3 regions of the Burkholderia cenocepacia genome follow, and region 3 is predicted to be linked to each of the others. Evidence: predicted binding sites of a transcription regulator. Region 3 holds the regulator's gene; each other region holds the start of a gene.

Region 1 (4,491 bases), on a different replicon from region 3:
GCCGATGCGCACTTCATCGGGCTGCCCGGCAACCCCGTGTCGAGCTTCGTCACGTTCCTGCTGTTCGTGCGGCCGTTCCTGCTGCGCCTGTCCGGCGTGCGCGACGTCGCGCCGCGCGCGTTGTCGCTGCGTGCCGATTTTTCGCAGAGCAAGGGCGACCGGCGCAACGAATTCCTGCGTGCGCGCGTCAACGCGGCCGGCGGTCTCGACCTGTTCCCGAACCAGAGCTCGGCCGTGCTGACGTCGACGGTCTGGGGCGACGGCCTGATCGACAATCCGCCGCAGCATGTGATCAGCGCAGGCGAGACCGTGCGTTTCATCCCGTTTTCCGAATTGCTGTCGTAACGCGACGGCTTCCCGAACCATGAAGATTCAACTGAAATTTTTTGCAAGTGTGCGCGAGGCGCTGGGCGTGGCCGATGAAGAAGCCAACGTGCCGGACAGCGTGACGACCGTCGGCGACGTGCGCGCATGGCTGCGCGTGCGCGGTGGCGCGTGGGCCGATACGCTCGCCGAAGGGCGCGCGTTGCGCATGGCGTGCAACCACGAGATGACCGATCCCGACACGCGGCTCACCGAAGGCTGCGAGGTCGCGTTCTTTCCGCCGGTGACGGGTGGTTGAGGCGGCTGTCATGGCGACGATACGAGTCCAGACCGACGATTTCGACCTGAATGCCGAAGTGACGGCATTGCGTGCGCGCAACCCGAAGATCGGCGCGCTCGCGTGCTTCGTCGGCACGGTGCGCGACCTGAACGAAGGCGATGCGGTCGCCGCGATGGAGCTCGAGCACTATCCCGGCATGACCGAGAAGGCGCTCGAGCGGATCGCGGCCGAGGCCGGCCGGCGCTGGCCGGGCATCGACGTCGCGATCGTGCATCGCGTCGGCAGGCTGCTGCCGCTCGACCAGATCGTGATGGTCGCGACGGTCGCGTCGCACCGCGGCGATGCGTTCGCGTCGTGCGAATTCGTGATGGACTATCTAAAGACCGAAGCGCCGTTCTGGAAGAAGGAAACGACGCCGGACGGCGAGCGGTGGGTCGATGCGCGCAGTACGGACGACGCCGCGCTCGCGCGCTGGGGCGTCGAGTCGGGCAACACGCTGCGCTGAGCTGAGCTGAGCGCGGCGCGCGGGCGGTGCGGCGATGTGTCGCATGCGCGCCGGTGTCGCGCACGACGGGCGTTACGCGTCCGGGTCGACGCCGCGCCCGATGATCTTCGTCGGAAACGGCTCGCCGCGGGCGCGTGACGGCAACGCGTGCGGATCGTCGCCCGCGTCGCGGCGGCGCGGCGCGATCGCGTCGAGCAGCGCCTGCTGCTCGGGCGGAATCCGGTAGTCCCAGCCGAACCGGCTCAACTGCAGGCTCTGCGCGATCCGCAGCGCGGGCTCCATGAAGCGGATCGCCGCGGGCGGCGCGTAGCGCGCTTCGACCGTTTTCAGGAACAGCGACAGCCAGCGGCTGAAATGGGCCGGCTCGACCCCGTCGAGCGGCTGGTGCGCCTGTTGCACGTTGCCGCGATAGCCCTTGGTGCCGAGCACGAGGCTCGACCAGAACGTCACCATCTTCGGCAGATGATCGTCCCAGCGGCCGGCGAGCTTCGCGTCGAACACCGGCCCGAGCAGCGGATCGGCGCGCACGCGGTCGTAGAACGCGTAGACGAGATCGCGGATGTTGTCTTCGGTCGGCTCGGCGTCGCGGGGGCGGGCCGATGCGGGTTGGGTCGAGGCGGGCAGGGCAGTCATGACAAAAAGGGCCGGTAGATCGGAGCGGCGGCGGGACAGCGACGGGACGGCGGCGCGGGCGACGAGCAGGACGCCGGCCGGATTTTGACGCAAAATAGCGTCCAATAACCCCTGGAAAACGTGTGGATGTCACGCATCTTATTGCGCGCCCGCGATCCCGGCAACCCGGGGCCGCGCAACGGCGCCATCGATCGGCCCGGTTCACATAATCGGGATACGATCGATATTTTCCGTATTCGCTCATGAGACTCACCGACTACACCGACTATTCGCTGCGCGTGATGCTGTACCTGGCGGTGCGCGGCGAAGGGCTCGCGACGATCCAGGAGATTTCGGACGCCTACGGCATCTCGAAGAACCATCTGATGAAAGTCGTCCAGCAACTCGGCGAGCTGGGCTGGGTCGACACCGTGCGCGGCCGCAACGGCGGGCTGCGGCTGTTCGCCGATTCGCTGCAATTGACGGTCGGCGAGGTCGTGCGGGCCACCGAAAACGACTTCGCGCTGGTCGGCTGCTTTTCGGCCGACGGCGGCGAGTCGCGCGGCTGCGTAATCGAGCCGCAGTGCCGGTTGAAGGGCGTGCTGGCGGCCGCGCGCGATGCCTTCTTCGCGGAGCTCGATCGTCATACGCTCGGCGAACTGGCCGAGCCTGCATCGCTGCTTGCGTCGCTGCTCGGCATCCGCCCGGCCGTGCTCGTGCGTGCCGCGCCGGTGCAGGACGAAGCGCCGGCAGCCGAGCCGGCGTCCAAGACCCACTGACACGCGCCCATCCCGTCGCGCCCTCCGGACCGCTTTCAGGCGATCCGGCAATTTTTGCGCTGAATCAACCCGAATTTCGCTTGAAAGCCGCATAACCATCCTCATCTTGGTGTTAATCGAAAATTGGAGGTCTCGACTAAATGAGAATCGACAAGCTCACCACCAAGTTCCAGGAAGCACTCGCGGACGCGCAAAGCCTCGCGGCAGGCCGCGACAATCAATACATCGAACCCGTTCACGTGCTCGCGGCGCTGGTCGCGCAGCAGGACGGCTCGGCCCGCTCGCTGATGTCGCGCGCGGGCGTTCACGTGCAGGCGCTGCAAGGCGCGCTGAACGAAGCCATTTCGCGCCTGCCGCAAGTGACGGGCACGGGCGGCGACATCCAGATCGGCCGTGAACTCGCCGGGCTGCTGAACCAGGCCGACAAGGAAGCGCAGAAGCTCAACGACACGTTCATCGCGAGCGAAATGTTCCTGCTCGCCGTGTCCGACGACAAGGGCGACGCCGGTAAGCTCGCGCGCCAGCACGGCCTCACGCGCAAGTCGCTCGAAGCCGCGATCGCCGCGGTGCGCGGCGGCTCGCAGGTGCACAGCCAGGATGCGGAAAGCCAGCGCGAGGCGCTGAAGAAATACACGGTCGACCTGACCGAGCGCGCCCGCGCGGGCAAGCTCGATCCGGTGATCGGCCGCGACGACGAAATCCGCCGCTCGATCCAGATCCTGCAGCGCCGCACCAAGAACAACCCGGTGCTGATCGGCGAGCCGGGCGTCGGCAAGACCGCGATCGTCGAAGGGCTCGCGCAGCGGATCGTCAACGGCGAAGTGCCCGAGACGCTGAAGGGCAAGCGCGTGCTGTCGCTCGACATGGCCGCGCTGCTCGCCGGCGCGAAGTATCGCGGCGAGTTCGAGGAGCGCCTGAAGGCGGTGCTCAACGACATCGCGAAGGACGAAGGCCGGACGATCGTCTTCATCGACGAAATCCACACGATGGTCGGCGCGGGCAAGGCCGAAGGCGCGATGGATGCAGGCAACATGCTGAAGCCGGCGCTGTCGCGCGGCGAACTGCACTGCATCGGCGCGACCACGCTCGACGAATACCGCAAGTACATCGAGAAGGACGCCGCGCTCGAACGCCGCTTCCAGAAGGTGCTCGTCGACGAGCCGAGCGTCGAGGCGACGATCGCGATCCTGCGCGGGCTGCAGGAGAAGTACGAACTGCACCACGGTGTCGACATCACCGACCCGGCGATCGTCGCCGCGGCCGAGCTGTCGCATCGCTACATCACCGACCGCTTCCTGCCCGACAAGGCGATCGACCTGATCGACGAAGCCGCTTCGAAGATCAAGATGGAAATCGATTCGAAGCCCGAAGAGATGGACAAGCTCGACCGTCGTCTGATCCAGCTGAAGATCGAGCGCGAAGCGGTGAAGAAGGAGCAGGACGAAGCGTCGCAGAAGCGCCTGCAGCTGATCGAGGAAGAGATCGACCGCCTCGGCCGCGAATATGCGGACCTGGAAGAGATCTGGACCGCCGAGAAGGCCGCGGTGCAGGGCAGCGCGCAGCTCAAGGAAGAGATCGAGAAGGTGCGGGCGGACATCGCGCGCCTGCAGCGTGAAGGCAAGCTCGAGAAGGTCGCCGAGCTGCAGTACGGCAAGCTGCCGCAACTCGAGGCACAGCTGAAGCAGGTCACGCAGGCCGAAGAGCAGGAGCAGCACAACCCGACGCGCCCGCGCCTGCTGCGCACGCAGGTCGGCGCCGAGGAAATCGCGGAAGTCGTGTCGCGTTCGACGGGCATTCCCGTGTCGCGGATGATGCAGGGCGAACGCGAGAAACTGCTGCACATCGAGGAAAAGCTGCACGAGCGCGTGGTCGGCCAGGACGAGGCGATCAGCGCGGTGGCCGATGCGATCCGTCGTTCGCGCGCGGGTCTCGCCGATCCGAACCGTCCGTACGGCTCGTTCCTGTTCCTCGGCCCGACGGGGGTCGGCAAG
Region 2 (4,491 bases), 330 kb from region 3:
CCCGCGTGCTGGGGATCGCGACGGCCGGCGTCGCGCCGCGCGTGATGGGCATCGGCCCGGCGCCGGCCACGCAGAAGCTGCTCGCGCGGCTCGGCATGACGATCGACCAGTTCGACGTGATCGAACTGAACGAGGCGTTCGCGTCGCAAGGTCTCGCCGTGCTGCGCATGCTCGGCGTGGCCGATGACGATCCCCGCGTGAACCCGAACGGCGGCGCGATCGCGCTTGGCCACCCGCTCGGCGCATCGGGTGCGCGCCTCGTGACGACCGCGATGTACCAGCTGCACCGCACGAACGGCCGCTTCGCGCTGTGCACGATGTGCATCGGCGTCGGTCAGGGCATCGCGATCGCGATCGAACGCGTGTGACCGGCGTGATGCGGTGAAGCGGCCGGACATGCGCCGCTTCACCGCTGTGCTGTACCCGCCACGATGGGCGGCACGAGGTGTCTCGTGCCGCCCATCGTCGTTAACCGGCCTGCGACAGTTGCCTGAGGCGCGCGTCGAGCGCGTCGATCTCGGTGTCCGCGAACACCTCGATGCCATGCTCGCGCAGCAGCGCCGCCGTGACGCCGGCGCCCGCCTGCCGCCGGCTCGCGAAACTTCCGTCGTAAATGAACGTGCTGCCGCACGACGGGCTGCCGTCGGCGAGGATCGCGAAGCGGCAATCGTGTGCCTGCGCGAGGGCCAGCGCGGTTTGCGCGCCGGCAACGAATGGCGCCGTCACGTCGGTGCCGTTCACGTCGACGATGCGTGCGTGCCCCGACAGCACCTGCTGCCCCGATGCGCCGCCGGCGATCTCGGCGGGCGGACGCGGCACGCTCAAGCCGCCCGCCAGTTCCGGGCAGACGGCCACGAGACGCCCTTCGCGTTGCCACCGTTCGAGCGCCTCGTGCGCGGCGGTCTTCGCCGAGCCGTTGTAACGGACCGGATGGCCGACCACGCACATGCTGACGAGGATCTTCGGCGCGGCGGGCGATGGCGGGTCGTTGTTCAATGTCGCGCTCCGTGACGGCTGATGGCAACGGATGACGGCTGGGGCGGGGCGGAAAATTCTACGCTTTATCCGTGTGTTGAGCCGTCACGCGGTCGGCCCTTCGAGGTGAATATCGTCGGGCTCGAGCGCGTAAAGCTCGGGATCGGGCGCCGTGCTGACCGTGAAGCCGAGCCGCAGGTAGAAGTCGATCGTGCGCTGCGACGGCGTCGCCGACACATACAGGCGCTCGGCACCCATCGCGCGTGCCTGCACCTGCGCGGCGCGGTAGAGCTGTTCGCCGAGCCCGCAACTGCGCCAGTCGTGGCTCACGTGCAGGAACTTCAACTGCAGCATGTCGCCCCGCGGGCCGAGCGGCCGGCTGTCGACGATCGCTGCCGCGACGAGCCGCGCGCCGTCGAACCGGCCGAGAAACCAGCCGCCGCGGTCGTGGCAGTCGAGCAGGATCGGCGTGTAGTGGTCGGCTTCGCCGTCGGGCCAGCCGGACACGTCGTAGAACTCGGGCACGAGATGCAGCGCGCCGTCGCGCAATACGTACAGGTGTTCGATGATTTCTCGCCGGTCGATGGTCCACACGAGCGGCACGTCGTCGCGGGCCAACAGGCGGGCCGACAGCGCGTCGCGCTCGGCGGCGGTGCGGCGGGTCATGCGGCCCTCCGGTGCGCGGCGATTGCGTACATCAACGGCAGGCGCGGCATGCCTTCGGGCGGCACCATGCGGCGGCCCTCCAGCTCACGCATGCCGTCGAAGCCCTTCCAGCCGTTCGAGTACGGATATTCGTTCAGGCGGTCGATCGCGAGCCCGGCCGATATCAGCGCATTCACGACGTCGCCGATGCCCCACATGAACTCGTAGCTCGGATGCGGGTTCGCGAAATCGACGATGCCCGGATGATCGTGCTGCTCGCCGAGCCCCGTGCCGGACGCCGCGACGTAATCGCCGACGCCTGCGGGTTCCTCGGTCGCGTCGCCGTTGAAGTAGTCGTAGCGCGGCTGCCACTGTTCGTCGAAATACAGTGAGAACGGGTGGAACTCGACCATCGCGAAGCGGCCACCCGGCGCGAGCAGCGCGGCGATCCCGCGTGCCCATGCGCTCAGGTCCGACAGCCAGCAGATCGCGCCGTACGACGTGAACACGCGATCGAAGCGCTCGCCGCGCGCGGCGGCTGCGGGCATCCAGTCGAGTACGTCGGCGCGCTCGAAGCGCGCGGGCAGGCCCGCGTCGGCCGACAGTTGCCGCGCGAAGTCGATCGCCTCGTCGGAGATGTCGACGCCGGTTGCGTCCGCGCCGTCGCGCACGAGGCTCAGCGTGTCCTGTCCCGCGTTGCATTGCAGGTGCAAGAGCCGCAAACCGGTGAGATCGCCGAGCAGTTCGCGTTCTTCCGGAAACAGCGTCGAGCCGCCATTGCGGAAAAATGCAGCCTGATCGCCTTTATGGCTGTTATGCGCGACCGTCGCCGTATTCCAGGACAGCCGATTCAGTTCATGCAATGCCTTTTTCATCGGATTCGAATTCAGGTCGAATGGGGCAGGATAAGCGAATCGTTTCGCCGCATGCAACGGCTGCGGGCATTGTCAATGCCGCGCGGCGCTTCGTGACAGCCAGATAAACGCGCGCGGTGATTATCGCCGGATTATTTGATCGAAATCATGGCAATGGCTGGATTGCCCATTTTGTGCGCAACGGAATTAAGGTTTTCCGCTGAATTGCCGACAGTAAGGACGAGAGTGTCGTAAAGCGAGCAACCGTTTTTCGGCTACTGAGCGCGATTTCAGCGCGGCGCGGACGACAGATCCGCCTTTCGGAGCCTTGCATGCGCAACAACCAGCCCGTAACCCAACAGGAATTCGATTTTCCCGACGACGTCACGCTGATGTCGACCACCGATGCCGACAGTGTCATCACCTACGCGAACACGACGTTCGCGCAGGTGAGCGGGTTCTCGAACGAGGAACTCGTCGGCCAGCCGCACAACGTGGTGCGTCACCCGGACATGCCGAAAGAGGCGTTCGCCGACATGTGGGCGACGCTGCGGCGCGGCGAGCCTTGGACCGCGCTCGTGAAGAACCGCCGCAAGAATGGCGATCACTACTGGGTGCGCGCGAACGCGATTCCGGTGATGCGCAACGGCGCGCCGCAAGGCTACATGTCGGTGCGCACGAAGGCGCCGCACGACGAGACCCGGGCCGCGGACGCGCTGTATCGCGCGTTCCGCGAAGGCAAGGCTGGCCGGCGCCGGTTCCACAAGGGCCTCGTCATCCGCACCGGGCTGCTGCGGATCGCATCGCTGTCGCAGACGATGTCGGTGCGGGCGCGCGTTCATTCGGCACTGTGCGTGCTGGCGCCGGCCGTCGTCGGCGCGGGGTGGGCCTGCGGGCTCACCGGCGGCGGCTTCGCGGCGTTTGCCGGCGTGACGGTCGGCGTGGCGGCGGTCGCCGGCTGGTGGCTCGACGCGCAGATCGTGCAACCGCTGAAGCGGCTGCACGAGCAGGCGCTGAACGTCGCGACCGGCGAGAGCCGGCGCGGCGTGCGGATGAACCGGGTCGACGAGATCGGGATGACGCTGCGCACGATCAACCAGCTCGGGCTGATGTTCCGCTGGCTCGTCGACGACGTCAGCGAGCAGGTGCACAACGTGCAGCGCGCGAGCAACGAGATCGCGCAGGGCAACGGCGACTTGAGCGCGCGCACCGAACAGGCCGCGTCGAGCGTGCAGCAGACCGCCGCGTCGATGGCCGAGATGACGGCGACCGTGTCCAGCAATGCCGAGACGGCGCTGCAGGCGAATCAGTTGTCGGTGTCCGCGAGCGATGCGGCCGAGCGCGGCGGGCAGGCGGTGAGCGAGGTCGTCACGACGATGAGCGAGATCACCGCCAGTTCGCGCAAGATCGCGGACATCATCGGCGTGATCGACGGTATCGCGTTCCAGACCAACATCCTCGCGCTGAATGCGGCCGTCGAGGCCGCGCGTGCTGGCGAACAGGGGCGCGGTTTCGCGGTGGTCGCCGGCGAAGTGCGCGCGCTCGCGCAGCGCAGCGCGAACGCGGCGAAGGAGATCAAGACGTTGATCGGCGCGAGTGTCGAGCGGGTCGAGTCGGGCGCGCGGATCGTCGATGGGGCGGGCAAGACGATGGAGGACATCGTCACGCAGGTGAAGCGCGTGTCGGACCTCATCGCGGAGATCAGTTCATCGACGGCCGAGCAAAGTACGGGTGTTGCGCAGGTCGACCAGGCGGTCGTGCATCTGGACAACATCACGCAGCAGAACGCGGCGCTCGTCGAGCAGAGCACGGCGGCATCGGAAAGCCTGAAGCAGCAGGCGACGCGGCTCGTGGATGCGGTGAACGTGTTCAGGTGATGGCGCGAACGGGTGCGCGACGTGCGGGTGATCGATGAACGCCGGATGTCGCGCACAGTACCTATTCAGGTTTGCAGGTTAAATCGAATGACGTGGAATGGGAGATATTCGTATTTCCGATTGCGTGTTTGCGCATTAAA
Region 3 (4,491 bases):
CGCGAAGCGTCGCGGCTCGCCGGGGTCGGGCCGATCTCGCCCGACGAGATCACGCGCAGCAATGCGTCGCTCGTCAATGCGATGCCGGAGGCCGGCGACGGCTTCGCCGGTTTCGACAGCCGCCCCGACGGCAACCATCCGGCGTTTGCGCTGCGCGCCGGCTACACGGTGATCGAGAAAGGCTTCGACACGCCGCCCGCGGGCGACGCGCCGTTCGGCCCCGTTCACCGGATGTACGGCAGCGCATACTGGCCCGGCCACAGCCGCCGGCCGGAGCGCGTCATCGAGCTGACGGTCGTGCCGAGATAGCCGGCGCGGCGTTTGAATCGGTCGTTCGTTTGAGAGGCGCTATCGGCCGGTCACGATGATCGATGGCGATGAACCGGCGCGTGCGATCGAACTGCACGCCGATACCCGCTCGCACGTTGTCACAACGAACGACTCCGCGCCCTGGCATCGGCTTCGCAGTCATGCATGCCGCGCATCGCATCGACGCACAGGCATTGACCGAAGTCATGGCGCCACGGCGCGATTGCGATTGAATGGTGGTGCGTGCAGCGCATCGGCAGGGTTGCAGCCGCGCCGGATCGATGCGTGCGCATGCGTTTGCGCCGGCGGTGCGGCGCGACGCATGCCGCATCCCACGACACGCGTCGCGCGGCGCAGCATGCGTCGCGCGCATGGCCATGCGCGACAGCGACAGGAACCACGCGGCCGCGCGGCACGGCGGGCACCTCGCTGCACGATCGTGCCCGTTGGTTTACTCTGCCTCGCAGCATTGCCCGGCCCGCTCGGCCATCCGGCCGACTTCGTTTCAACCCGCCACTCGGAGACACTATGTACAAGCGTATTCTGGTTGCCGTCGACGGCAGCGACACGTCCCGCCATGCGTTCGATGCCGCACTGGCGCTCGCGAAAGCGCACGGCGCGGAGCTGCAGCCGTTCTACGTCGTCGAGAACGCCGCGATCTACTACAACGTGCCCGGCTACGATCCGTCCGTGCTGCGCGATCAGCTCCTCGCGCAGGGCAACGCGCTCGCGCAGGATTTCGCGAAGCTGATGCAGGCCGCCGGCGTGAAGGGCGAAACGCAGCTGAACGAAGCGACGTCGCTCAACGACGTGTCGTCACTGATCCTCGACGGCGCGAAAGCGTTCGGCGCCGATCTGCTCGTACTCGGCACGCACGGCCGCCGCGGCTTCCGCCGCCTCGTGCTCGGCAGCATCGCCGAACAATGCGTGCGCCACGCAACGCTGCCGGTGCTGCTGATTCCGGCCGCCGCCAACGCGGACGAACCGGCTGCCTGAGCGGCGTTCGGCACGTGCGCCCGGTCGCGACGTTTTGTCACCCGACAGCGGCAACTTGCGGTGGGACAATGATTTCGTCGATTCAACGCCGGAGTAAACGATCATGCTGACGCCCGTCGCCACCCGCCCCGCCGCCACGCCCCATGCCGGTAGCTGGGCTCCCCGTCAGGCCCCGCACTGCTCGTCGTGCGCGATGCGGCACCTGTGCATGCCGCAGGGCCTGGCGCCCGAAGCGCTCAGTCGCCTCGAGTCGGTCATCTGCGCGGCACGCCCGGTCAAGCGCGGCGAAGCGCTGTTCCGCGAAGGCGACGCATTCGACAACCTGTACGCGGTGCGCTCGGGTTCGCTGAAGACCGTCGCGACACGCCACGACGGCCGCGAACAGGTCACGGGCCTGCACCTCGCCGGCGAAGCGCTCGGCCTCGACGGCATCTGCGACGATACGCACCCGCGCACCGCGGTCGCGCTGGAAGACAGCTCCGTCTGCGTGATTCCGTACAGCGCGCTCAAGGCGCTGTGCTCGGAAGCCGGCTCGATGCAGTTGCGCATGCACAAGCTGATGAGCGAACAGATCGTGCGCGAAACGTCGCAAACGATGCTGCTCGGCTCGCTGAATGCGGAGGAGCGCGTCGCCGCTTTCCTGCTGGACGTCTCGTCGCGCTACCTGAAACGCGGCTACTCGCCGTCGGAATTCAACCTGCGGATGACGCGCGAGGACATCGGCAGCTATCTCGGCATGACGCTCGAAACGGTCAGCCGCACGCTGTCGAAATTCCAGAAGCGCGGCCTGATCGAAATGCAGGGCCGCCACGTGCAGATCGTCGACTTCGACGGCCTGCAACACCTCTGACGTCGCACGGCGCGCACCGCGTGCGCGCCGCCCGCGTGGCGTCGCCGGTCAATCGAGAAACAGCGCGGCACGCGCCTTCAGCGCCGCGCTGAAATCGTCGAGCCAGCCGATCGACAGACGCCAGCTCTGCCAGTACAGATCGATGTCGATGGTCCGGCCGCGCGACATGTCGATCAGCTCGCCCGCCGCCAGTTGCCGGTCGACCATCCGGTCAGGGCACATCCCCCATCCCAATCCCGTTTCGCACGCGCGCAGATAGCCTGCGACGTGCGGTATCCAGTGCTGCGGCGGATCGAGATCCGCGCGCGTCACGCGCCGGATGAAACGCGCCTGCAACCCGTCCTTCGGATTGAACATCACGCACGGCGCGCGGCGCAGCGCATCGCGCGTGATCCCCGCATCGAAATAACGCGCGTAAAACGCCGGCGAGCACACCGCGCGATAGCGGATTCGCCCGAGCCGCTCCGACCGGCATCCCTGGATCGGCTCGGCCTGCGCGGTCACCGCGCCCTGCACGCTGCCGTCGCGAATGCGCGAGGCCGTGTAATCCTGATCGTCGATCACGAGGTCGAGCAGCGTCTCGCGCTCCGTGCAGAACGGCCCGACCGCGTCGATGAACCACGTCGCGACGCTGTCGTCGTTGACGGCCACGCGCAGCGTCGGCCAGGCGCTCGCGATCTGGCCGGGCAACGCGGGCATCCGGCCGCCCAGTTCGGCCTCCAGCAGCTGCACGCGTTCGGTATGCCGGCACAGCAGCGCGCCCGACGTGGTCGCGACGCACGGCTGTCCGCGCTTGACGAGCACGCTGCCGACCCGCTCCTCCAGCAGCTTCACGCGCTGCGACACCGCCGACGGCGTGACGTTCAGCTCCTTGGCTGCCCGCTCGAACGAGCCGTGCCGGATCACGGCCGCGAGGGCATCGAGCAACGCGTAGTCGAGCATTAGATTTCCTTAATCCGCATTAGGTGATTTAGCTTCTCTTATTCCCGCCCCGATCGCAGACTAGCGCTACCCGATTCATCCGTCTACTGCTTCCACGGCTGTCCCCATCATGAACTGGCTCGCTTTTTCCCACGGCGCCGCACTGTGCGCGTCGCTCATCGTCACCATCGGCGCACAGAACGCATTCGTGCTGCGCCAGGGCATCATGCGCTCGCACGTCGGCAAGATCGTGCTGCTGTGCGCGGTGTCCGACATGATCCTGATCGGCGCGGGCGTCGGCGGCGCATCGGTACTGGTCGAGCGCTATCCGACCTTCGTCCATGCGGTGCTGTACGTGGGCTTGGCGTATCTCGCGTGGTTCGGCATCAACGCGCTGCGCCGTGCGTTCAAGCCGGGCCACGACACGCTTGACGTCCGCGGCGACGCGGTCGCCCCGCCGCCGCAGAGCGCACTCGCGATCGTGCTGATGACGCTCGCATTCACGTGGCTCAACCCGCACGTGTATCTCGACACGTTCCTGCTGATCGGCACGGCCGGCGCGCGCGAGCCGGAAGGCGCGCGGCTCGCGTTCGCGATCGGCGCGATGACGGTCAGCGTCGTGTGGTTCCTCGGGCTCGGCTATGGCGCGCGATTGCTGGCGCCGTGGTTCCGCAAGGCGGTCGCGTGGCGCGTGCTGGACGGCGCGATCGGCAGCATGGTGCTGTTTCTCGCGGCCGTGCAGTTGCGGTAGAGAGGGATGTGTCGCGGCAGATCCTGTCTGCCGCGACGTCAGGCAGTCGGCCGCGGTCGCGACCGGTATGGGGTCGGCGTCAGGCCGTCGAGGTCGCGTCGGGCAGCGCGCCGCCGATCGCCGCGGGCTGGTTGCTCGCCAGTTGCGGTTCGTTGGCTGCCGTCGGGTCCTGCTGCTTCGCCGGATCGACCTTGGCGAGTTGCGTGGCGGCCTGCTCGGCCTTGTCGCCCTCGTAGCGCCAGTACAGGAACTTCTTGCCGCGCTTGCCCATGAAGTACTGACGGTTGACCGACCAGCGGCTCGATTCGGCGAAGCCGACGTGACCGTCTTCCATCTGCTTCTTGAAACCCGCGATCGAGTCGTGCACGTAGTGATCGAAGAATCGGTCGAACGTCGCGCGCGCCGCCGGATCGATGCCCCCAGCCAGTTGCCGGTGACCCGCGTGGCCGCGTCGATCGCCTTGTACTGCTCCGAGATGGTCCGCGTCAGGACGCCCCCGTTGGCGCGACGGATGAGATCCGCATCCTCGTTCCATTCGCGGTCGGTAATCGCCATGTAGGAATTCACGCCGCCCGGCGGCTTCAGCCGGCCGTCGTGCAGGCGCCGGCTGCGGCTGGCGCGCCACTGGTAGTAGCGGTTCATGTGCCAGATGATCTGCGACTCG

What was found. Region 3 encodes FNR, which switches genes on or off when oxygen is low (the NO sensors DNR and NnrR bind a similar motif). Its sites were predicted from a motif close to TTGATNNNNATCAA; they were not measured.
Region 1: the regulator FNR is predicted to act here: its motif matches at 2,555-2,568, upstream of clpB (ATP-dependent chaperone ClpB).
Region 2: the regulator FNR is predicted to act here: its motif matches at 2,631-2,644, upstream of SY91_RS25135 (PAS domain-containing methyl-accepting chemotaxis protein).

Annotation. Positions count from the first base shown of each region.
Region 1 is NZ_CP060039.1:2,610,459-2,614,949, reverse strand. Features, by position in the region: gene glp (gephyrin-like molybdotransferase Glp) at 1-345, shown strand, start outside; gene moaD (molybdopterin converting factor subunit 1) at 365-622, shown strand; gene SY91_RS12415 (molybdenum cofactor biosynthesis protein MoaE) at 633-1,109, shown strand; gene SY91_RS12410 (group III truncated hemoglobin) at 1,182-1,742, opposite strand; gene SY91_RS12405 (Rrf2 family transcriptional regulator) at 1,985-2,500, shown strand; gene clpB (ATP-dependent chaperone ClpB) at 2,641-4,491, shown strand, end outside.
Region 2 is NZ_CP060040.1:1,956,419-1,960,909, reverse strand. Features, by position in the region: gene pcaF (3-oxoadipyl-CoA thiolase) at 1-368, shown strand, start outside; gene SY91_RS25150 (DUF523 domain-containing protein) at 469-996, opposite strand; gene SY91_RS25145 (GNAT family N-acetyltransferase) at 1,081-1,641, opposite strand; gene SY91_RS25140 (class I SAM-dependent methyltransferase) at 1,638-2,495, opposite strand; gene SY91_RS25135 (PAS domain-containing methyl-accepting chemotaxis protein) at 2,807-4,351, shown strand.
Region 3 is NZ_CP060040.1:2,284,020-2,288,510, reverse strand. Features, by position in the region: gene SY91_RS26690 (DUF3005 domain-containing protein) at 1-309, shown strand, start outside; gene SY91_RS26685 (universal stress protein) at 838-1,305, shown strand; gene fnr (fumarate/nitrate reduction transcriptional regulator Fnr) at 1,409-2,155, shown strand; gene SY91_RS26675 (LysR family transcriptional regulator ArgP) at 2,204-3,097, opposite strand; gene SY91_RS26670 (LysE/ArgO family amino acid transporter) at 3,207-3,827, shown strand; gene SY91_RS35225 (hypothetical protein) at 3,907-4,194, opposite strand; gene SY91_RS35220 (hypothetical protein) at 4,468-4,491, shown strand, end outside.